One region of the Dactylosporangium sp. NPDC048998 genome, then DNA from elsewhere that is predicted to be linked to it. Evidence: riboswitches for the same ligand, from Rfam matches in the RefSeq annotation. Region 1 holds a riboswitch; the other holds the start of a gene.
The links. A riboswitch is a leader RNA that binds a small molecule or an ion and turns the genes downstream of it on or off. The one in region 1 is predicted to bind glycine.

Region 1 (10,819 bases):
TTCGAGGCGTCGCGGGCGGCCTCCAGCTCGGCGGTCAGGCGCGCCACGTCGGCGGCCAGGGTCTCCGGGTCCACCAGGTCCGGCGGCAGCGCGTGGTGCTCGCCGGCCCGCTTGGCCTCGATCAGGCCGGGGACGTACGGGAGGGTGTTGAGCACCCGTAGGTCCGCCTCCACCTCGCCGGTGCGCATCAGGTGGAGGCCGGTGTGCAGCACGCGCAGGGTGTAGAGGGCCGGCTTCAGCTCGCCGGTCTTGAGGTACAGCTGCCACTGGCCCGCGGCGAAGCCCAGGTAGTGGCGGGCGTGCTCGGGGGTCAGGCAATGCGGCGCGAGCGCCCTGAGCTCCTCGTGCAGCGGGGAGGTGCGCACGAGCAGGGGCGAGAGCAACTGCTCCAGGACGTACCCGTTGGGTTTGAGCAGCAGGCGGACGAACTTGGCGAGCTCCTGGCTGACCACGTCCAGCTCCATGCCCTCGCGGACGCCGCCCGACTCGACCGTCTGCGGGCCCGTCGTCAGGCCCACCACCTCGTCGAGGGGCAGGACGTGGCAGGCGCGCAGGTCGAGGTCCGAGTCGACGGACGCGAAGCCGTACAGGTGGGCGCCGCTCACCGTGGCGAAGACGAGCGGGTAGGGGTGTTCGTCGGCCACGTCGCCCGCCCACGGCGGCACGTCGTCCATGTCGTCAAGGACCGGCAGCGGCGGCGGGGCGGGCACGTGCGGTACCGATGCTGGTACCGATGCACGGGCCCGCAGCTCCACCAGGAACTCCTCGACCGCCGGGCGGTCCGGCTCCTCCGGCAGGGTGGAGGCGGACTCCGCGCGCCGCAGCTCGGCGGACAGCGAGGCGGCCAGGGCCTCGAACTCCTCCCAGGTGAGCTCGCCGCGGCGGATGGCGAGCAGCTCGTCGCGGACGGCGGAGACGTCGACCAGGACCTCGCCGGTGCGCAGCACGTGGGCCCCGGCGCGCAGCAGGCGGGCCATGTGCATCGCCTGCTTCCAGCGCACCTCGCCGGTCTTCGCGCGGGCCGCGGTGAGCTTGGCCAGCTGGTCGCGGGCGTAGTCGCCGTAGGTGCGGGCGGCCCGGCGCGACAGGAACGCCGGGCGCAGGTCGAGCAGGGCCCGGCCGGCGTCGGTGACCCGCTCGACAAGCGGGGAGGACAGGCACTCCCAGACCGTCGGGTTGGCGGCCAGCGCGAGCGTGCAGACGCGCTCGACCTCCCACGAGAACTGCTCCGGCAGCGGGCCCTCGATGTGCGCTGGCGGTTTGTCCAGGCGCCAGAACAGCGGGGTCGGCGCCTGGAAGACGCCGCGGCGGTCGGTGTCGGAGTCCGGTCCGTCGAGGCCGTAGGCGCGGGAGCCGACGACGGCGGAGTAGATCGTGTGCGACGCCACGATGGTCAGGTCCTGCACAGGAGGTAGGGTAGGCGGGCCGGCAATACCCGCGCGGGAGAGACCACCGTTGACCAACGGACGGCGGCGCCGAAGGGGCAACTCCTCCCCGGAACCTCTCAGGCAAAAGGACCGCGACGGGTTGGCACCTCTGGAGTCTGCGACAGAGGGGGAGGAGCGCATCGCATCGCCCCTGTCCCGCGAGACCCAGAGAGTGTGGCTATGACGAGTTTCGCCGCGCGGCACATCGGCCCCTCCGCCGACGACCAGGCCCGCATGCTCAAGGCCGTCGGATACGAGTCGGTCGAGGATCTCATGACCGCCGCGATCCCCGGCTCGATCCGCTGGCACAAGCCGCTCGAGCTGCCGCCGGCGGCGTCGGAGGCGCAGGTGCTCGCGGAGCTGCGCGCGCTCGCCTCGGCCAACCGGCCGCTCGTGTCGATGATCGGCCTGGGCTACCACGGCACGCACACGCCGCCGGTGATCGTGCGCAACGTGCTCGAGGACCCGTCGTGGTACACGGCGTACACGCCGTACCAGCCGGAGATCAGCCAGGGGCGGCTCGAGGCGCTGCTGAACTTCCAGACGGTCGTGGCCGACCTGACCGGGCTGCCGGTCGCCGGGGCGTCGCTGCTGGACGAGGCCACCGCCGCGGCCGAGGCGATGACCCTCGCCCGCCGTTCGTCCAGGGTCAAGTCCGAGGTGTACGTCGTGGACGCCGACGTGCTGCCGCAGACCCTCGCCGTGATCCGGACCCGGGCCGAGCCGATCGGCATCGAGGTGCGCGTCCTCGACCTCGCGGTGCAGGAGCTGCCGGCCGAGTTCTTCGGGCTGCACCTGCAGTATCCGGGCGCCTCCGGGGCGGTCCGCGACCACGAGGCCCTCGTCGCGCGGGCCCACGAGCGGGGCGCGATCGTCACCGTCGCCGCCGACCTGCTGGCGCTGTGCGTGCTGCGCGAGCCCGGCGCGATCGGCGCCGACGTCGCCGTCGGCAGCGCCCAGCGCTTCGGTGTGCCGATGGGCTTCGGCGGCCCGCACGCCGGGTACATCTCGGTCCGCCAGGGCCTGGAGCGCACGCTGCCCGGCCGGCTCGTCGGCGTGTCGAAGGACGCCGGCGGCGCGTCCGCCTACCGGCTTGCGCTGCAGACGCGCGAGCAGCACATCCGCCGGGAGAAGGCGACCAGCAACATCTGCACCGCGCAGGTGCTGCTCGCGGTGACCGCGAGCATGTACGCGGTGTACCACGGCCCGGACGGGCTGCGCGCCATCGCCGCCCGCACCCACGACATGGCCGTCCGGCTCGCCGCGGGCCTGCGCGCCGGCGGGGTCGCCACCGAGCACCTCGCGTTCTTCGACACCGTCACCGCCGTCGTGCCGGGCCAGGCCGGGCCGGTCGTCGAGGCCGCCGCCGCGCGGGGGATCAACCTGCGCCTCGTCGATGCCGACCGGGTCGCCATCGCCTGCGACGAGACCACCACGTTCGACCACCTGCGCGACGTGCTCGCCGCGTTCGGGCTGTCCCACGCGGACGTGACCGAGCTGGACAACGCCGACGCGGTGCCGGCCGGGCTGCGCCGCGCGTCGGCGTACCTGACCCACCCGGTGTTCTCCAGCCACCGGTCGGAGACGGCGATGCTGCGATACCTGCGCAAGCTCTCCGACAAGGACTACGCGCTCGACCGGGGCATGATCCCGCTGGGGTCGTGCACGATGAAGCTCAACGCGACGACCGAGATGGAGCCGATCACCTGGCCCGAGTTCGCCGACGTGCACCCGTTCGCGCCGGCGTCGCAGACCCAGGGGTACCGCCGGCTGATCGGCGACCTCGAGCGCTGGCTGGCCGAGGTGACCGGCTACGACGCCGTGAGCCTGCAGCCCAACGCCGGATCGCAGGGCGAGCTGGCCGGGCTGCTGGCGATCCGGGCCTACCACCTGGACCGCGGCGACACCGGGCGGGACGTGTGCCTGATCCCGTCCAGCGCACACGGCACCAACGCCGCCAGCGCCGTGATGGCCGGCATGCGGGTCGCCGTCGTCGCCTGCGACGAGCTCGGCAACGTCGACCTGGGCGACCTGGACAAGAAGATCGAGCAGCACCGCGAGCGGCTCGCCGCGATCATGGTGACGTACCCGTCGACGCACGGCGTGTACGAGACCGGCATCGCCGACCTGTGCGCGAAGGTGCACGAGGCCGGCGGGCAGGTCTACGTCGACGGTGCCAACCTCAACGCGCTGCTCGGCTACGCCAAGCCGGGCAAGTTCGGCGCCGACGTGTCGCACCTCAACCTGCACAAGACGTTCTGCATCCCGCACGGCGGCGGCGGCCCCGGTGTCGGGCCGGTGGCGGTGCGCTCGCACCTGGCGAAGTACCTGCCGTCGCACCCGTTTCTGGCGGCCGACGCGCCGGTCGGGCCGGTCTCGGCCGCGCCGTGGGGCTCCGCCGGGATCCTGCCGATCCCGTGGGCGTACCTGCGGCTGATGGGCCCGGAGGGGCTGAGCCGGGCGACGGCGACCGCGGTGCTGGCGGCCAACTACGTGGCGGCCCGGCTGCGCGAGCACTACCCGGTGCTCTACAGCGGCGCGGAGCACCTCGTCGCGCACGAGTGCATCCTGGACCTGCGCGGGATCACCAGGGCGAGCGGCGTGACCGTCGCCGACGTCGCGAAGCGGCTCATCGACTACGGCTTCCACGCCCCGACCATGTCGTTCCCGGTCGCCGGCACCCTCATGGTCGAGCCGACCGAGAGCGAGGACCTGGGCGAGCTGGACCGCTTCTGCGACGCGATGATCGCGATCAAGGGGGAGATCGACCGGGTCGCGGCGGGCGAGTGGCCCGCCGCGGACAACCCGCTCGTGAACGCGCCGCACACGGCGGCGGCGGTCACGGCCGACGAGTGGGAGCACGCATATCCGCGGTCGGTGGCGGCCTACCCCAGCGCGGCCGCGCGGGAGGCCAAGTACTGGCCGCCGGTGCGCAGGATCGACGACAGCTACGGCGACCGGAACCTGGTGTGCGCGTGCCCGCCCACCTCCGCGTACGAAGAGTGACGGGCTCGTGACTACGGAGCGTTACGCTACGCGGCGCTGACGAGTGTGTGAGGAGCCGGACCCCGGTGCGGCTCAATCACGCTGCAATCGGGCAGAAGCTCCCCGGTGTCCTCAAAGACGATCACGCCGTTGCAAAGGAGGCTCCACCCCTGTTCGGGGTGGCTCGCCGTGATCTTGGCGGCCTCTCGGTCGACGTCGGCGGCGGAGGGGCAGGATGGCTGGTGCTGGCAGAGCATCGGGGGTCTCCGATTGAGAGATTCAGTTAAGGCCTGTGTGGTTCTTCACATGACCAGTGATGCACGCTACTACGGCCAACGACACTATTCCGAACATGTGACGGCACAACTTGGGGATAATCCACCCTTCGTATGAGCACACTAGGGCCGGTTGTCGGGTATGAGCCCGGGATTGTGGATCTTCACTCTCCCGGGTTACCCGACGTGTGTCGTTCGCGCGTCTGGGAGCGCTCCCGGCTGGAATGGTACGCCCGGGACGGCGGCGATCCACTTCAATTGCTCACCGCTTTCGCGGAGTCACACGGAGTACCGGTCGGGGATTTAGCTTCGTCACGGAAAGTAATTGACGCCTCCGTTTGTGGGATCGCGGTGCTGCTGTCGCCACCCTCCGTGACACCCTCCCCGGCCGCCTCGGTGCCCGACCTCGTCGCGGTGGCCTACGCGCACGGCGACCTGGCCCCCTCTGTGCGGGACGGCTTCCCCGAAACCATGGCCGGAACGCGGCCCGGCACTGTCGGAAACTGGACACCGAGCTGGAGCCCCGCCGGGCACGCCGCCGCGGTCGAGGAGGTGCGGGCCGCGATCGCCCGCGGCGACGTGTACGTCGTGAACCTCGTCGGCCACGCCAGCGCCCCGTTCGGCGGCGACCCGGCACCGGCCCTCGCCCGCGTGGCGGCCCTGCCCGGCGCGCGGTATGGCGGCGTCCTGCGCGGCGAGCGCTGGTGGCTGGCGTCGGCCTCGCCGGAGACCCTCGTCGCGGTCTCGGGCGGCCGGGCGGTCACCCGCCCGATCAAGGGCACCCGCCCCGCCACCGCCGAGGGCCGCGCCGAGCTGCTCGCCTCGGTCAAGGAGCGGGCCGAGCACGTGATGATCGTCGACCTGGAGCGCAACGACCTCGGCCGGGTCGCCCGGGTCGGCTCGGTGCGCGTCGACGAGCTGTTCGCGATCCGCCGCTGGTCCGGGCTGTGGCAGGCCGAGTCGACGGTCAGCGCGCGGCTCGCCCCGGGGGTCGGCCTCGCGGAGCTGCTCGCCGCGGTCTGGCCCGGCGGCTCGGTGACCGGCGCGCCGAAGCTCGCCGCGATCGACGTGGCCGCGCGGCTGGAGCCGGTCGGCCGCGGGCCGAGCATGGGCGCGTGCGGCTGGATCGGCCACGACCGGGACGGGCGCGTCGCGGTCGACCTCGGGCTCACCATCCGTACCGTGGCCGTCGCCGACGGCCGCGTCCACCTCTGGGCCGGCGGCGGCATCGTGTGGGACAGCGACCCCGCCGCGGAGGTCGCCGAGGCGGCCGCGAAGACCGCACCCATCAAGGCGGCCCTGCGCGGCTAGGCCCTAATGGTCGCGGCGCAGAGACAGCTGGAAGGCGCGCCGGGAAGGTTCCGGCTCTTCGGTTGTCGACGATGCCCAGAACGACGCGAACAGCGTGCACGACAGCGGCGCCTCCGGCGCGGTGACCCGGTGCGCGGTCACGTGCGGGGAGTCCCAGTGCACCCGCGGCAGGTTCTGGCTCGGCCCGAAGCACGCGTCGAGCTCGGCCCGGGTCAGCGCCGGCTCGGCGAAGCGGATCTCCACCGACGCGAGCCCGGCCCGCTCGTTCATGAACAGCTGCAGCCATGCGGTGCCGGGCGGGCTGGGCTGCACGAAGAGCCGGCCGAAGTCGTCCTGTGTCGGCGCGGGCAGGCCCAGCAGGGCCGCGACCTCGGCCGCGTGTTCCGTGGTCACGCCGCAGATGCGCCGAGCCCACGTCCACAGCAGGTCGGTGGTCACCGGCCGTGCCACCAGGTCCAGCAGATGGCTCGGTACCGGCGGGCGGCGCCACGACACCGGCCAGTCGTCGAGGTCGGCGAGCTCCGCGCCGTCGACGATGAGCGTGTACAGCGGCTCGGCCGGGAAGTCGTTGACCCGCACGGTGAGCGTCTGGCCGTCGACCTCGGCGTGGTAGGGGAACTCGCCGTCGCCGGAGTGCTCCCAGGCGATGGGCCTGGCGGTCAGAGCGGTCAGATCGGTCATGACGGTCCTCAAAACGGCAAAGCAGACCCCGACAGCGTAGGCGGTGTCTGCAAACGCACAGTTGAGGGCCGTCACACTCGCCCCATCGCCAGGCTCCCGACCGATAGCGTCATCCTTGCTATGCGCCGCTACCTCATGTGGAGCGTCGGGCTCCTCGCGTACATCGTCGCCGTCTTCCACCGATCCTCCCTCGGCGTTGCCGGGGTCGCCGCCGCCGAACGCCTGGGCGTGGGCACCGCGCTGCTGTCGATGCTCTCCGTGGCGCAGCTGGCCGTGTACGCCGGCATGCAGATCCCGGTGGGCGTCCTGCTCGACCGCTTCGGCTCGCGCCGCCTGCTCGCGGCCGGCGGCCTGCTGATGCTCGCGGGCCAGCTGGTCTTCGCCTTCGCGGGCGACGTCGGCACGGCGATCGCCGCGCGCGTGCTCATCGGCGTCGGCGACGCGATGACGTTCATCAGCGTGCTGCGCATCGTGGCGCTGTGGTTCCCGCCGCGGCGCAACCCCCTGATGGTGCAGCTGACCGGCATGGTGGGGCAGCTGGGCGCGCTCTCCTCGGCGGTACCGCTCGTGCTCCTGCTGCGCCACGCCGGCTGGACGACCACGTTCCTGGCCTCGGCGGTCCTGGGCGCCGTGGCGGTGGTCCTGGTGGTGACGTCCCTGCGCGACCACCCGGAGCCCGCGAACCTGCCCGACGATCCATCTTCGCTTTCGGTGACAGCGATTCAACCCGATAAATCAGAAATCACCCCGATTTCAGATTTATCGGACATGTCGGGTATGCACGAGGATGCGGCTCGTGGGCGAGTCAAGCGTGACCTCGGGCTGCGCAACTCGTGGGCGCACCCCGGCACACGGCTGGGGCTGTGGACGCATTTCGTGACCCAGTTCTCCGGCACGGTGTTCGCGCTGCTGTGGGGCTATCCGTTCCTGACCCAGGGCGAGGGCCTCGCCCCGGACACCGCCGCGCTGCTGCTGTCCCTGCTCACCATCGGCGGCCTGCTGATGGGGCCGCTGATCGGGCATTTCTGCGGGCGCCTGCCGTACCACCGCTCGAACCTCGTCCTCGGCATCGTCGGCGCGTCGGCGCTGGCCTGGACCGCGGTGCTGCTGTGGCCCGGCCGCGCCCCGCTGTGGCTGCTCGTCGTGCTCGTGCTCGTGCTGACGGTCAACGGCCCCGGCTCGATGATCGGCTTCGACTACGCGCGGTCGTTCAACCCGGCCGACCGCATCGGCGGCGCGACCGGGATCGTGAACGTGGGCGGCTTCGTGGCGTCGATCGTGCTCATCGTCGCCGTCGGGGTGCTGCTCGACCTGCAGACCGCGCCGGGCGCCGACCACCCGTCGCTCGCCGCGTTCCGGTGGGCGTTCGCGGTGCAGTACCCGCTGTGGGGCTTCGGCGCGGTCCAGGTGTACCGCTACCGCCGCACCACCCGCCGCCGCGTCGCCGCCGAGGACCTCACGCTAGCGGTCGCCTGAAGCGGCACCCAGCGTCCGCCACAGGAACTCGAAGGCCAGCGCCCACTTGTAGGCCAGCTGGGCGTTGTCCGCGGCGCCGCCGTGGCCGCCCTCGATGTTCTCGTAGTACGTGACGTCCTTGCCGCGCTCGCGCAGCAGCGCCACCATCTTGCGGGCGTGGCCGGGGTGCACCCGGTCGTCGCGGGTCGAGGTGGTGATGAGCGTCGGCGGGTACGGCACGCCGTCGCGCACGTTCTGGTACGGCGAGAACAGCGACAGGTACGCCCAGTCGTCCGGGTCGTCGGGGTCGCCGTACTCGGCCATCCACGACGCGCCGGCCAGCAGCAGGTGGTACCGCCTCATGTCCAGCAGCGGCACCGCGCAGACGATCGCGCCGAACAGCTCCGGGTAGCGGGTCAGCATGACGCCCATGAGCAGGCCGCCGTTGGAGCCGCCCTCGATGCCCAGCCGGTCGCGGGTGGTGATGCCGCGCTCGACGAGGTCCGCGGCGACGGCGGCGAAGTCCTCGTAGGCGCGCGGCCGGTTCTCCCGCAGCGCCGAGCGGTGCCACGCCGGGCCGTACTCGCCGCCGCCGCGGATGTTGGCCACCACGTAGGTCCCGCCGCGGGCGAGCCAGCCGCGGCCGATGATCGAGTTGTACGCCGGGACGCGCGAGACCTCGAAGCCGCCGTACCCGGACAGCAGCGTCGGGCCGGGGCCCGCGTCGGGGCGGCCCACGACGAAGTACGGCACCTGGGTGCCGTCCGCGGACGTGGCGAAGAACTGCCGGGTCTCGATGCCCTCGGCGGGGAACTGCGCCGGGCCCTGCTTGAGGATCGTCGGCGCGCCGCCGCCGAGCGCGCCGTGGCGCAGCGTCGGCGGGAGCGTGAAGCCGCTGGACAGCAGCAGGTACTGCTCGTCGGCGTCGGCGTTGGTGTCCCACACGTCGGTCTGGCCGAGCTCGCTGCCCAGGACGGTCTTGTGCCACTCGCCGCCGGAGTACGACAACAGCTCCAGGCGGGACCGCACATCGCAGAGCAGCACGAGGATCAGACCGGTGCGGGTCCAGTCGGCGTAGCTCAGCGACGTGTGCGGGTCGGGGGTGAACAGCACGGTGAGGTCGCGCGAGCCGGCCAGGTAGTCCTCCAGCCGGACGATGAGCAGCGTGCCGGCCGGGTGGGTCGCGTCGCCGACGCGCCAGTCGGTGCGGACCCGCACGAGCAGCCACTCGCGGTGCACATCGACGCCGGCGTCGTGCGGCACGTCGAGCTCGGTGAGCTCGGTCAACGCCGCGCCGGTGAGCAGGTACCGGCGGGCGTGGAAGAAGTCGGTCGACTGCCGGATGACCGCGCGGCGGCCGTCGGCGGACGGGTCGGTCGAGGCCCGCACCGACACGTCGTCGGCGCTGCCCTCGAACACGACCGGCGCGTCGGCGAGCGCGGTCCCGCGCCGCCAGACCCGCACCTGCCTCGGGTAGCCGGAGGAGGTCATCGACCCGGGGCCGGTGTCGGTACCGACGAAGATGCGATCGGCGTCGATCCAGCTGACGTCGCTCTTCGCCTCGGGCAGTGCGAAGCCGTCCGCGACGAACTCCAGCGCGTCGAGGTCGAACTCGCGCACCACGGCCGCGTCGGCACCCCCGCGCGACAGCGAGACCAGGCAGCGGCGCTCGCCGCCGAGAGGGCCGGTGCGCAGGAAGGTCACGCCCTGCCACACCCAGTTCTCGCCCTCGGCGGCGGCCAGCGCGTCGAGGTCGAGCACGGTCTGCCAGGCCGGCTCGTCGCGGCGGTAGTCCTCCAGGGTGGTGCGCCGCCACAGCCCGCGCGGGTGGCCGGCGTCCTTCCACAGGTTGTAGACGCGCTCGCCGTGCCACGCGACCATCGGGATGCGGTCGTCGGCGTCGAGGACGGCCCGGATGCCCTCGTACATCTCGGTGAAGCGATCATTGTCGGTCAGCGCCGCGACCGTCTCCGCGTTGCGCTCGCGGACCCAGGACAGCGGCCGCTCGCCCTCGACGTCCTCCAGCCACAGGTATGCATCGTCCCGAGTGATCGTTTCCGCCATCCGATCAGTCTGACCGAACGGCGGCCGGTTCGCCCACCCGATCCCACGCCGGCAGGGTGGCCAAGGTGGCCGCGAACTCGCCGGGCGGCACCGCCTTGCCCCACAGCCAGCCCTGCGCCAGCGGCACGCCGAGCGCCGCGAGCACGTCGCGCTGCGCGACCGTCTCCACGCCCTCGGCCACGACCGACAGGTTGAGCGCGCTGCTCATCGCGACCACGGCCCGCACGATCTCCTCGTCCTGGAGATTGCCGCCGAGCCCCCCGACGAAGGAGCGGTCGATCTTCACCCCGGTGACGGGGTGGCGGCGCAGGTAGCCCAGCGCCGAGAAGCCGGTGCCGAAGTCGTCCACACAGATGCGTACGCCGAGCTCGCGCAGCCGCCGCAGGAGCCGCTCGGTCAGCTCGCTGCCCTCGACCATCACCGACTCGGTGATCTCCAGGACCAGGTTCCGCGCGGGCACCCGGGCCTGTTCGAGGGTCGCGGCGAGCCGCTCGGCGAACGCGGCGTCGCCGAGCTGGCGTGGCGAGACGTTCACCGACAGCCAGAAGTCCTCGCCGACGATCCCGGCGGCGCGCCACCCGGCCAGCTGCTGCACGGACTCGCGCAGCACCCAGGCGCCGA
Region 2 (10,819 bases), on a different contig from region 1:
GTTCATCCCCACCGGCGGCGTCAACGCCGGCAACGTCGCCGACTACCTGGCCCTGCCCTCGGTCCTGGCGGTCGGCGGCACCTGGATGGTCGCGCCCGACCTGCTCGCCGCGCGCGACTGGGACGCCGTCACCAGCCGCACCAGGACCGCATTGGAGAAGATCGCATGATCACCGTCCGTCCGGCGGCCGAGTGCCGCTACGACCTGGTCTCGCTCGGGGAGGTCATGCTCCGGCTCGACCCGGGCGAGGGGCGGATCCGCACCGCCCGGCAGTTCCGCGCGTGGGAGGGCGGCGGGGAGTACAACGTCGCCCGCGGGCTGCGCCGCTGCTTCGGCCTGCGCACCGGGCTCGTCAGCGCGTTCGCGGACAACGACGTCGGCCGGCTGCTGGAGGACCTGATCCTGCAGGGCGGGGTCGACACGACGTTCGTGCGATGGGTGCGGTACGACGGGATCGGCCGCACGGTCCGCAACGGCCTGAACTTCACCGAGCGCGGCTTCGGCGTGCGCGGCGCCGTCGGCGTCTCCGACCGCGGCCACACCGCCGCCGGGCAGCTGCGCGCCGGCGACGTGGACTGGGAGCACCTCTTCGGCGAGCTCGGCGTGCGCTGGCTGCACACCGGCGGCATCTACGCGGCGCTGTCGGAGACCACCCCGGACACGATCGAGGCCTGCCTGACCGCGGCCCGCCGGCACGGCACCGTGATCTCCTACGACCTCAACTACCGGCCCAGCCTGTGGAAGGCGATCGGCGGCCAGGAGCGCGCGCGGGAGGTCAACCGCCGCCTCGCCGGCTACGTCGACGTGATGATCGGCAACGAGGAGGACTTCACCGCCTGCCTCGGCCTCGAGGTGCCGGACACGGACATCCACGCCGGGGCGATCGAAGCCGCCAACTTCCGCACGATGATCTCGGCGGCGGTCGAGGCGTACCCGAACTTCCAGGTCGTCGCGACCACCCTGCGCGGCGTGCACACGGCGACGGTCAACGACTGGGGCGCCATCGCCTGGGCCGACGGGGACTTCGCCGAGGCGACGCACCGGCCCGGCCTGGAGATCCTCGACCGGGTCGGCGGCGGCGACAGCTTCGCCTCCGGACTGATCTACGGCCTGATGACCTTCGGCGACCTCAAGACCGCGGTGGAGTACGGCGCGGCGCATGGCGCGCTCGCCATGACCACGCCGGGTGACACGTCGATGGCCAGCCTGAAGGAGGTCGAGGCGCTGGTCGCCGGGGCCGGCGCCCGTGTCCGACGCTGACCTGACAAGATCTCACAAAAATCGAACATTTACATCGTTAGAACCAACGCGTACGTTCGGGATCCATCGTGATCGCTCAGTATGCGGAGGTTGAGATGCGAGGACGACGCCCGCTCGCCGCGACGGCCACAGTCGTCGCGGCGCTGCTCGGGACGCTGTTCGTGGTGAGCGCCCCGGCGCACGCCGAGTCCAACGGCGGGGTGCGCATCCTGCCGCTCGGCGACTCGATCACCGACGGGTTCAACGTGCCGGGCGGGTACCGCATCAACCTGTGGCGCGCCCTCGCCGACGCCGGGCACCCGGTCGACTTCGTCGGCTCGCAGTTCAACGGCCCCGCCGACCTGCCCGACCACGACCACGAGGGCCATCCCGGCTGGCGCATCGACCAGGTCGACGCGAACGCGGCCGGCTGGGTCGCCACGACCGCGCCCCGCAGCGTGCTCGTCCACCTCGGCACCAACGACGTCGTGCAGAACTACGACCTGGCCGGCGCACCGGCCCGGCTGTCCGCGCTGATCGACCACGTGCGCGCCGCGGCGCCCGCCGCCGACGTCTTCGTCGCCTCGATCATCCCGCTGTCCGACCCCGCCCGCGAGGCGAACGCGAACGCCTTCAACGCCACCATCCCCGGCATCGTGGCGGGCAAGGGCGCCCGCGTGCACTTCGTCGACATGCACGCCGCGCTGGGCACCGGAGACCTCGCCGACGGCGTGCACCCGACCCGGGCCGGGTACGACAAGATGGCCGCCCGCTGGGCCGCCGCCCTCGCCGCGGTGCCCGGCTCGGCCGGCGACGACGGCGCGCCCACGACCCTGCCGAGCGGCTCGTACGTCTCGCTGCGCGCCACCACCGCCTGCTGCACCAACCGCTACGCCCGCCATCAGAACGGCCTCGGCTACACCGAGGTGGTCACCGCCGGTAGCGACCAGCTGCTCAAGCAGGACGCCACCTGGCGGGTCGGGCCCGGCTTGGCCGGCGTGGCCGGCGGCTGCTACAGCCTGCAGTCGCGCAACTATCCCGGCTACTACCTGCGCCACCAGAACGGCCGGGTGCGCATCAGCGCCGACGACGGCACCGCCCTCATGCGCGCCGACGCCACCTGGTGCGCCCGCACCGCCCCCGGCGGCGTGCGGCTGGCCTCGTGGAACTACCCCGGGGCGTACCTGCGCCACATCAACGCGGAGCTGTGGCTGGCCACGCCCGGCGGCACGGCCGCACAGGACAACGCCGCGAGCCTCGTGCCGGACATCACCTGGTCGGTCGAGGCGCCGTGGGCACCCTGAACGCCGCTTGACGGGGCCGCGCGCGGGCCGTACGGTCGCCGCGACAACCGCATATCGCGCCGCATGAACCGCGACGGGAGAGTCCCCAGCACTGGGGCGCCGAAGGAGCAACTCCTCCCCGGGAATCTCTCAGGCCCACGTACCGCCGCGGACAGGCGACTCTGAAAAGCCGGGACGCCGCGTCCCGCGCCCACGGTGCAAACCGCCGCACGCCGGCGGTGAAGCTCTCAGGCAATCGATGACAGAGCGGGGAGGTCCACCCAGTCCGCGACCAGGGAGCCTCTCGCGATGACCCTCAGCGCCTTCGACCTGTACTCGGTCGGCATCGGCCCGTCCTCCTCACACACCGTCGGCCCGATGCGCGCCGCCCGCCGGTTCGTCGACCGGCTGGCCGGCGAGGGCCTCCTGCCGCGGGTCGGCCGGATCAAGGCCGAGCTGTTCGGCTCGCTCGGCGCCACCGGCCACGGCCACGGCTCGCCCGCCGCGGTGGTCCTCGGCCTCGAGGGCGCCGAGCCGTCGACCGTGGACACCGACACGACGGCCGACCGGGTCGCGGCGGTGCGCGCCTCCGGCCGCATCGGCCTGCTCGACGGCGCCCGGACCATCCCGTTCGACCTCGACGCCGACCTCGTCCTGCACCGCCGCCGCTCGCTGCCCGAGCACCCCAACGGGATGCGCTTCCACGCCTGGACGGCCGCGGGCGAGCCCCTCGACACGCGCACGTACTTCTCCGTCGGCGGGGGCTTCGTCACCGGCCCCGACGGCGGGATCGCCGCCGACGAGACGCCGGTGAAGTTCCCGTTCGCCACCGGTGCCGAGCTGCTTGCGCACTGCGCGGCCGAGGGCCTGTCCATCAGCGACGTCATGCTCGCCAACGAACAGGCCTGGCGCAGCGAGGCGGCGATCCGCGCGGAACTGCTGCACATCTGGGCGGTCATGCGGGCCTGCGTCGACCGCGGCTGCACCCGGCCCGAGGGCGTGCTGCCGGGCGGCCTCAAGGTCCGCCGCCGGGCACCGGCGCTCTATGCCGACTTATCCGAAATTTCGGATAAGTCGGACCCGCTGCGCGTCCTCGACTGGGTCAATCTCTACGCCCTCGCCGTCAACGAGGAGAACGCGTCCGGCGGGCGGGTCGTCACCGCGCCCACCAACGGCGCGGCCGGGATCATCCCGGCGGTACTGCACTACTACACGCGGTTCGTGCCCGGCACCCCTGAGGACAAGGCCGACGGCGTGGTGCGGTTCCTGCTCGCCGCCGCGGCCGTCGGCATCATCATCAAGGGCAACGCGTCGATCTCCGGCGCCGAGGTCGGCTGCCAGGGCGAGGTCGGCTCCGCCTGTGCGATGGCCGCCGCCGGGCTGTGCGAGGTGCTCGGCGGCGACCCGCGGCAGGTCGAGAACGCCGCCGAGATCGGCCTCGAGCACAACCTCGGGCTGACCTGCGACCCCGTCGGCGGGCTGGTGCAGATCCCGTGCATCGAGCGCAACGCGATCGCGAGCGTCAAGGCGATCAGCGCGGCGCGGCTCGCCCTCAACGGCGACGGGGCGCACCATGTCACGCTCGACAAGGCCGTGCGCACCATGCGGGAGACCGGGCGGGACATGTCGGTGAAGTACAAGGAGACGGCCCGCGGCGGGCTGGCGGTGACCGTCATCGAGTGCTGACCCGGGTCGGCGCCGCCCCGCCACCGCAGGCCTGAGAAGCTGTCGTCATGGCGCAGGGCGTGGTGGCGAGGATCGGGCGGTTCTGTTTCCGGCACCGGTGGCCGGTGATCGGCGCCTGGCTGGTCGTCGTCGTGCTCGGCGGCCTCACGTTCGGGCCGGTGTTCGGCGCCATCGCGGACGCGAGCAACCCCAAGCACGTCGAGGCGATCGACGGGCTGGACGCCGTGGCGACCGGCAACGACTCCAGCGGTACCGTCATCGGGCTCGTCTCCGGCGTGGACCCGGACGCCGCCGCGGTCCGCACCACGGTCCTCGCCGCCGCGGACGACGCCGGCCGGGTCGCCGGCGTGCGCGGGGTCGCCACGCCCTACTCGGTGAACGGCCAGCAGGTCCCGGCCTCCCCGGCCTACCTTGCCAACGACGGGCGCGGGCTGCTCGTGGTCGTGACGCTGGCGAAGCTGGACCGCGGCGAGCGCGACGACACCGTCGAGCAGCTGCGCACCCGCCTGCACCGGCTCGACGACGCGCTTTCCGCCGCGGGTGTACCGCAGGCCACGGTCGAGGTCGGCGGCAACCCGGTGCTCAACGCCGAGATGCGCGCGGCCCAGAAAGCCGACCTCGGCCGCGCCGAGGCGATCTCGCTGCCACTGACCCTCGTCGTGCTCGTGTTCGTCTTCGGCGGGCTGGTCGCGGCCGGGCTGCCGGTCCTCGCCGCGTTCGTGTCCGTCGCCGCGGCGATGCCCCTGCTGTGGGTGTTCTCGCGCGTCACCGATCTGGACCAGAACGTCGTCACCGTCGTCACCCTGCTCGGGCTCGGCCTGTCGATCGACTACGGGCTGCTGCTCGTCGCGCGGTACCGCGAGGAGGTCGCCGCCGGCTTCGAGCCCCAGGAGGCGGTCGGGCGCGCCTGGGCCACGGCCGGCCGCACGATCTTCTTCAGCGCGCTGACCGTCGCCGCCGCGCTGTCCGGGCTCATGATGTTCTCGGTCCACCAGCTCGGCGCGCTCGGCGCCGGCGGCGTGTCGATCGCGGTCGTGGCCATGCTCGCCGCGCTCACCTTCACCAGCGCGCTGATCGGCGTGCTGCACAAGCGGATCCGCCCGTCCGGGCGCGCTGCCGGGCGCGGCGCCCGCACCCCGGTCCGGCCCGGCGGCGACGAGCGCGGGTTCTTCGCCGGGCTGTCCCGGGCCGTGCAGCGCCGCCCGGTCCTCATCGCGCTCGGTACCGCCGCGCTGCTGCTCGCCGCCGGCTCGCCGCTGCTGGGCGCCACGATCAAGCTGCCGCACCTGGAGGGCGTGCCGCGCAGTGTCGAGGCGGCCCGGGTCGCCGACGAGCTCGCCGCGCGGTTCGGCCGCGCCTACCAGCCGGTGGTGACCGTCGTGGCCCGCACGGACGCCGCGCACCTCGACGCGTACGCCTCGAAGTGGGCCTCCGACCCGGCCGTCGCGGGCCTGCAGCCCGCCAAGCCGGCCGGCCCCGGCGTGGCCACCGTCGACCTCGTGCTGCGCGGCGGCTCGCAGGACGACGCGGCGCAGGGCCTGGTGCACCGCCTGCGCGCCGACCGGCCGGCGGGCGTGCAGTCCTGGGTCGTCGGCGAAGCCGCCACGCTGATCGACCTGGTCGGCCTGATCACCGACGACCTCCCGGCGGCCGTGACCGTCACCCTCGTCGCGATGGTGCTGCTGCTGTTCGCGATGACCGGCTCCCTGGTGGTACCGCTGAAGGCCATCCTGGCCAACGTGGTCTCCCTCGGCGCCACGTTCGGCGTGATGGTCGCCGTCTTCGAGCACGGCTGGGGCTCCGGGGTCCTGCACACGCTCACCGTCGGCGGCCTCGACCCGTTCGTCGTCGTGATCGTGTTCGCCTTCGCGTTCGGCCTGTCCATGGACTACGAGGTGTTCCTGCTCGGCCGGATCAAAGAGTATGTCGAGCGCGGCGACGACACCGACGCCGCCGTGCGCCGCGGCCTGCAGCACACCGGCCGGATCATCACCTCGGCCGCGCTGCTCATGGTCGTCGTCTTCGGCTGCTTCGCCGCCGCCGATCTCGGCACGATCGAGCAGGTCGGCGTGGGCCTGCTCACCGCCGTGGTCATCGACGCGAGCGTGGTGCGCTGCCTGCTGGTGCCGGCGACGATGACGCTGCTCGGGCGCTGGAACTGGTGGGCGCCCGGCCCGCTGCGCCGGCTGCACGAGCGCATCGGGCTGCGCGAGCACGCCCTGCCGGAGCCCGCGCAGGAGCGCGACCGGGAGCCCGTCGCCGTCGACTAGCGCCGGGTGTGGTGCGAAGGTCGCCCCTCTTGCCACACCCGGAGGTCGTCGTGCCGGCGATACCGGATCGGGTCGCCGGCCGTGGGTCAGCGTGGCTCGTCGGCCTTCGGCAAGCGCATGCCACGCTCGGCCATGATCTGGCGGACGTGGTTCGGGTAGTTGGTGATGATGCCGTCGATGCCCATGTCCATGAGGGCCTCGATCGTGGCGGGGTCGTCGCAGGTCCACGGGATGACCTTCAGGTTCCGGGCGTGCGCCTCCGACACCATCGCCTCGTCGACGTAGAAGCGGAAGCCCGGGTTGCCGATCTTGCCGTCCTGCGGGAAGCCGTACACCGGCGAAAGCGCCGTGACACCCGGGATGGCGGCGGCGGCCTTCACGAAGTCGCCGCCGAAGTCGTCGGCGTCGAGCCCGCCCAGCCACGGCGAGGCGCCCGGCTTGCCCACCTGGAGGAAGTCGTAGTTGGTCAGCGCCACCAGCGGCCACTTCGGCGCGAGCTGGTGCATGACCTTCAGCGCGCCCCAATCGAAGGACTGGATGGTGACCTGGTCCTCTATGGTTCGCCCGTGGACGCCAAGACTGATGAGCTGCGGGCCGCGCACGATGTGCTCGCGGCGTTCTATGCCGACCGCCTGGCCGGAGCTCTGGAGAGGATGCCCATCGAGCGGGCCGTGCTCAGCCTGTTCTGCGAACTGACCCTTGCCGCGGATCTGGGTCCCAGCGTGGGAGACATTGGTTGCGGGACCGGCCGACTCGCTCCCTACTTGGCCGCGCACGGTCTGTCCCCGCGTGGGATTGATCTCTCGCCTGAGATGGTCCGCGTGGCGCGGCGGGACTATCCGGACTTCGCCTTCGACGTTGCCGACCTGCGTGACCTGCCCTTCGAAGATGGCTCGCTGGCAGGGGTGATCTGCTGGTACTCGCTGATCTTCCTCGCGCCCGCCGATCGGGCGGTCGCCTTCGGTGAGCTGGCTCGTGTTGTCAAGCCGGGGGGCTATCTGGTGACCGCGTTCAAGGCTGGTGACGGCGCGGTCCGGCGGTCTGGCCGAAGCGCCGGTCTCGGCATCGAGTTCGATGCGTACTGGCTGTCGCCGGAAGAGATGGAGCGCCGGGTTACTGAGGCCGGATTCGCGACGGTGTTCTGGGCCGGTCGGCCCGCTGAGGAGCAGGAATCCACCCCACAGGGATACCTGCTTGCTCGGCGAACGTGAGGCCGGTCCGGCATTTAACGCTCACACAAACGCATGTTCGCTCACGAGAGCGCGAACTGTTGCCAGCCCCTCCGGCAGCGTGTGTAAAAGGTGGCTGCTATAGCCGCCACTTTTTACACACAGCCGCAGAGGCTCAGCCGGCCAGCAGGGACGAGACCTGGGGCGAGAACGTCGAGTGCAGCACCAGTGCCGCCCCGCCCACCACCGCCGCGTCGTCGCCCAGCGGGGACAGCGCCACGTCCACCCGCCGGATCCGCCGCGCGATGGCCCGCTCCCCCAGCGCAGCCACCACCGCCCGCTGGAACTGCGACTCCACGTGCCGGATCCCGTGCCCGCCCAGAATGATCAGCTCGACATCGACGATGTTCACCACGTTCACGGCCACCGTCGCGAGGTGCTCCGCGGCCCGCCCGATCACCCCAGCGGCGAGCTCGTCGCCCGCCGCGGCGGCCCGGCACAGCGCCCCGTGGTCCACAGTGGACGGTTCCCTCCGGAAGGCCTTCCGGAGAGCGCTCTCACCGCCGGCGGCCAGTCGGCGGTGCGCGTCGGCGACGAGCGCGGCCGGGTTGATGTAACTCTCGAGACAGCCCCGATTGCCACAGTAGCAGGCAGGACCACTCTCCGTAACCGACGTGTGCCCGAACTCGGCGGCGTTCATCGATCCGCCGCGGTGGACCTGGTGACCGAGCACCAGGCCGCCGCCGACGCCGGTGCCGAGGAAGAAGTACGCGAAGTTGGCCACCCCGCGGCCCGCGCCCGCCCACCGCTCGCCGATCGCCGCCGCCGTGGCGTCGTTGTCCAGCGTGACCGGCAGGCCGGTGGCGTCGGCGACCATCTGCTTGAGCGGTACCCGCGTCCAGTCCGACAGCTGCGGCGGCGAGATGACCTCGCCGAGCGACTGGTCGATCGGTCCGGGGGTGGCCAGGCCCACGCCCAGCACCCGGTCCCGGCCCACGCCCGCCTCGGCGAGCACCTCGTCCACCAGCCCGGCCATCGCCGCCGTGACGTCGGCCGGGTCGATGCCGGCGGGCGTCGGCCGCCGCGCCGTGACCAGCGGCCGGCCCAGTAGGTCGACTACCACGCAGGCCAGCTCGACGGGGTCGAAGTGCAGGCCCACGGCCCGCCCGGCGTCGGCGTTGATGCGCAGTACGGTGCGCGGCTTGCCGCCGCTGGACGAGCGGGCGCCGTCCTCGCGCACGATGCCCTCATCGATCAGCCGGCGCACGATGCCGGAGACCGTCTGCGGGGTCAGGCCGGTGAGCTCTGCGATCTCCACGCGGCTCGTCCCGTCGGCGAGCTGGATCTGGTCCAGCACCACCGCCCGGTTGTATTGCCCGACCTTGGGGAGATTTGTCCCGACCTGCCGCACCCAGCCTCCCGCCTACGTACCGTTACCTCCATGATGCCTCGCGGCGTTGACTTAGTAAAGCAATTGGATTTAGAGTCCGACACGCGCACCTAACACCCCGGATACGTGAGAGCGCTTCCCCGGGGCCTGCGGCGACCCCCCAGGCGCTAGATCATTGCCAGATTGTTACCGAGACGCGACGGATCAGAACTGGGCAGGATCGCCACACTGGAATAAGTTGGTCGTCACAACAAAACTGGCTGACGGCAACGCTCCTCGGAGGCAACATGATGTCGGTGACAAGGCAGCTCGCCTCATGAGCACCGCACCGATCCTGCTCGAGATGCGGTCGATCACCAAGGAGTTCCCGGGCGTCAAGGCGCTCAGCGATGTCAACCTGGTGGTCCGCGAGGGCGAGATCCACGCGATCTGCGGCGAGAACGGCGCAGGCAAGTCGACGCTGATGAAGGTCCTCAGCGGCGTCTACCCATACGGTTCGTACAGCGGCCAGATCTTCTACGGCGGCACGGAGAGCCGCTTCGGCGACATCCGGGCCAGCGAGAAGGCCGGCATCGTGATCATCCACCAGGAGCTCGCCCTGGTGCCGCACATGTCGATCACGGAGAATCTCTTCCTGGGCAACGAGCCGACGCGCAACGGTGCCTACGACTGGAAGGGCGCCAACCGCAAGGCGATCGAGCTGCTGGCCCAGGTCGGCCTGCGCGACGATCCGGACACCCTCATCAAGGACATCGGCGTCGGCAAGCAGCAGCTGGTGGAGATCGCCAAGGCGTTCGCCAAGGACGTCAAGCTGCTCATCCTCGACGAGCCGACCGCCGCGCTCAACGTGAACGACTCCCGCCACCTGCTCGACCTGCTGCGCGAGTTCAAGCGGCAGGGCATCACCTCGATCATGATCTCGCACAAGCTCAACGAGATCGAGGACATCGCCGACTCGATCACGATCCTGCGCGACGGCAAGACGGTGGAGACCCTCCAGGTCGGCGCCGAGGGCGTCGACGAGGACCGGATCGTGCGCGGCATGGTCGGCCGCGAGCTGCACAATCGCTTCCCGGAGCACACGCCGAACATCGGCGAGGTGTTCTTCGAGGTGCACAACTGGACGGTGCGCCACCCCATCTCCGCGGACCGGCTGGTGTGCAAGAACTCCAGCTTCAACGTGCGCCGCGGCGAGATCGTGGGCTTCGCCGGCCTCATGGGCGCCGGGCGCACGGAGCTCGCGATGAGCCTGTTCGGCCGCTCCTACGGCGTGTATCTGTCCGGCCAGATCTTCAAGGACGGCCAGGAGATCCAGCTGAAGTCGGTCTCCGACGCGATCAAGAACGGCCTGGCGTACGTCAGCGAGGACCGCAAGTCGATCGGGCTCAACCTGCTCGACGACATCAAGACCTCGATGGTGGCCGCGAAGCTCTCCAAGATCACCCACCACGGCGTCATCGACCAGGTCGAGGAGCACAAGGCCGCCGAGCAGTACCGGGAGGCCCTGCGGGTCAAGGCGCCGACCGTCGACGAGGGCGTCACCAAGCTCTCCGGCGGCAACCAGCAGAAGGTCGTGCTGGCCAAGTGGATGTTCACCGATCCCGAGCTGCTGATCCTCGACGAGCCGACCCGCGGCATCGACGTCGGGGCGAAGTACGAGATCTACGGCATCATCCAGCGGCTCGCCGACCAGGGCAAGGGCGTCATCGTCATCTCCTCGGAGCTGCCCGAACTGCTGGGCCTGTGCGACCGCATCTACACCGTGTTCGAAGGCACCATCAC

Region 2: linked by a shared signal. The riboswitch ahead of ACGFI8_RS42335 (L-serine ammonia-lyase) and the one ahead of gcvP (aminomethyl-transferring glycine dehydrogenase) in region 1 are both predicted to bind glycine.

The regions. Positions count from the first base shown of each region.
Region 1 is NZ_JBICTV010000014.1:178,263-189,081, forward strand. Features, by position in the region: gene ACGFI8_RS28825 (DNA polymerase beta superfamily protein) at 1-674, opposite strand, end outside; partial or broken gene ACGFI8_RS28830 (DNA polymerase beta superfamily protein) at 744-1,397, opposite strand; glycine riboswitch at 1,431-1,530, shown strand; gene gcvP (aminomethyl-transferring glycine dehydrogenase) at 1,608-4,433, shown strand; gene ACGFI8_RS28840 (DUF5999 family protein) at 4,460-4,669, opposite strand; gene ACGFI8_RS28845 (chorismate-binding protein) at 4,802-5,998, shown strand; gene ACGFI8_RS28850 (hypothetical protein) at 6,002-6,679, opposite strand; gene ACGFI8_RS28855 (nitrate/nitrite transporter) at 6,800-8,155, shown strand; gene ACGFI8_RS28860 (prolyl oligopeptidase family protein) at 8,141-10,198, opposite strand; gene ACGFI8_RS28865 (putative bifunctional diguanylate cyclase/phosphodiesterase) at 10,203-10,819, opposite strand, start outside.
Region 2 is NZ_JBICTV010000040.1:30,973-41,791, forward strand. Features, by position in the region: gene eda (bifunctional 4-hydroxy-2-oxoglutarate aldolase/2-dehydro-3-deoxy-phosphogluconate aldolase) at 1-169, shown strand, start outside; gene ACGFI8_RS42325 (sugar kinase) at 166-1,260, shown strand; gene ACGFI8_RS42330 (AbfB domain-containing protein) at 1,356-2,543, shown strand; glycine riboswitch at 2,608-2,698, shown strand; gene ACGFI8_RS42335 (L-serine ammonia-lyase) at 2,832-4,208, shown strand; gene ACGFI8_RS42340 (MMPL family transporter) at 4,256-6,478, shown strand; gene ACGFI8_RS42345 (glycerophosphodiester phosphodiesterase) at 6,565-7,080, opposite strand; gene ACGFI8_RS42350 (class I SAM-dependent methyltransferase) at 7,045-7,689, shown strand; gene ACGFI8_RS42355 (ROK family transcriptional regulator) at 7,823-9,058, opposite strand; gene mmsA (multiple monosaccharide ABC transporter ATP-binding protein) at 9,354-10,819, shown strand, end outside.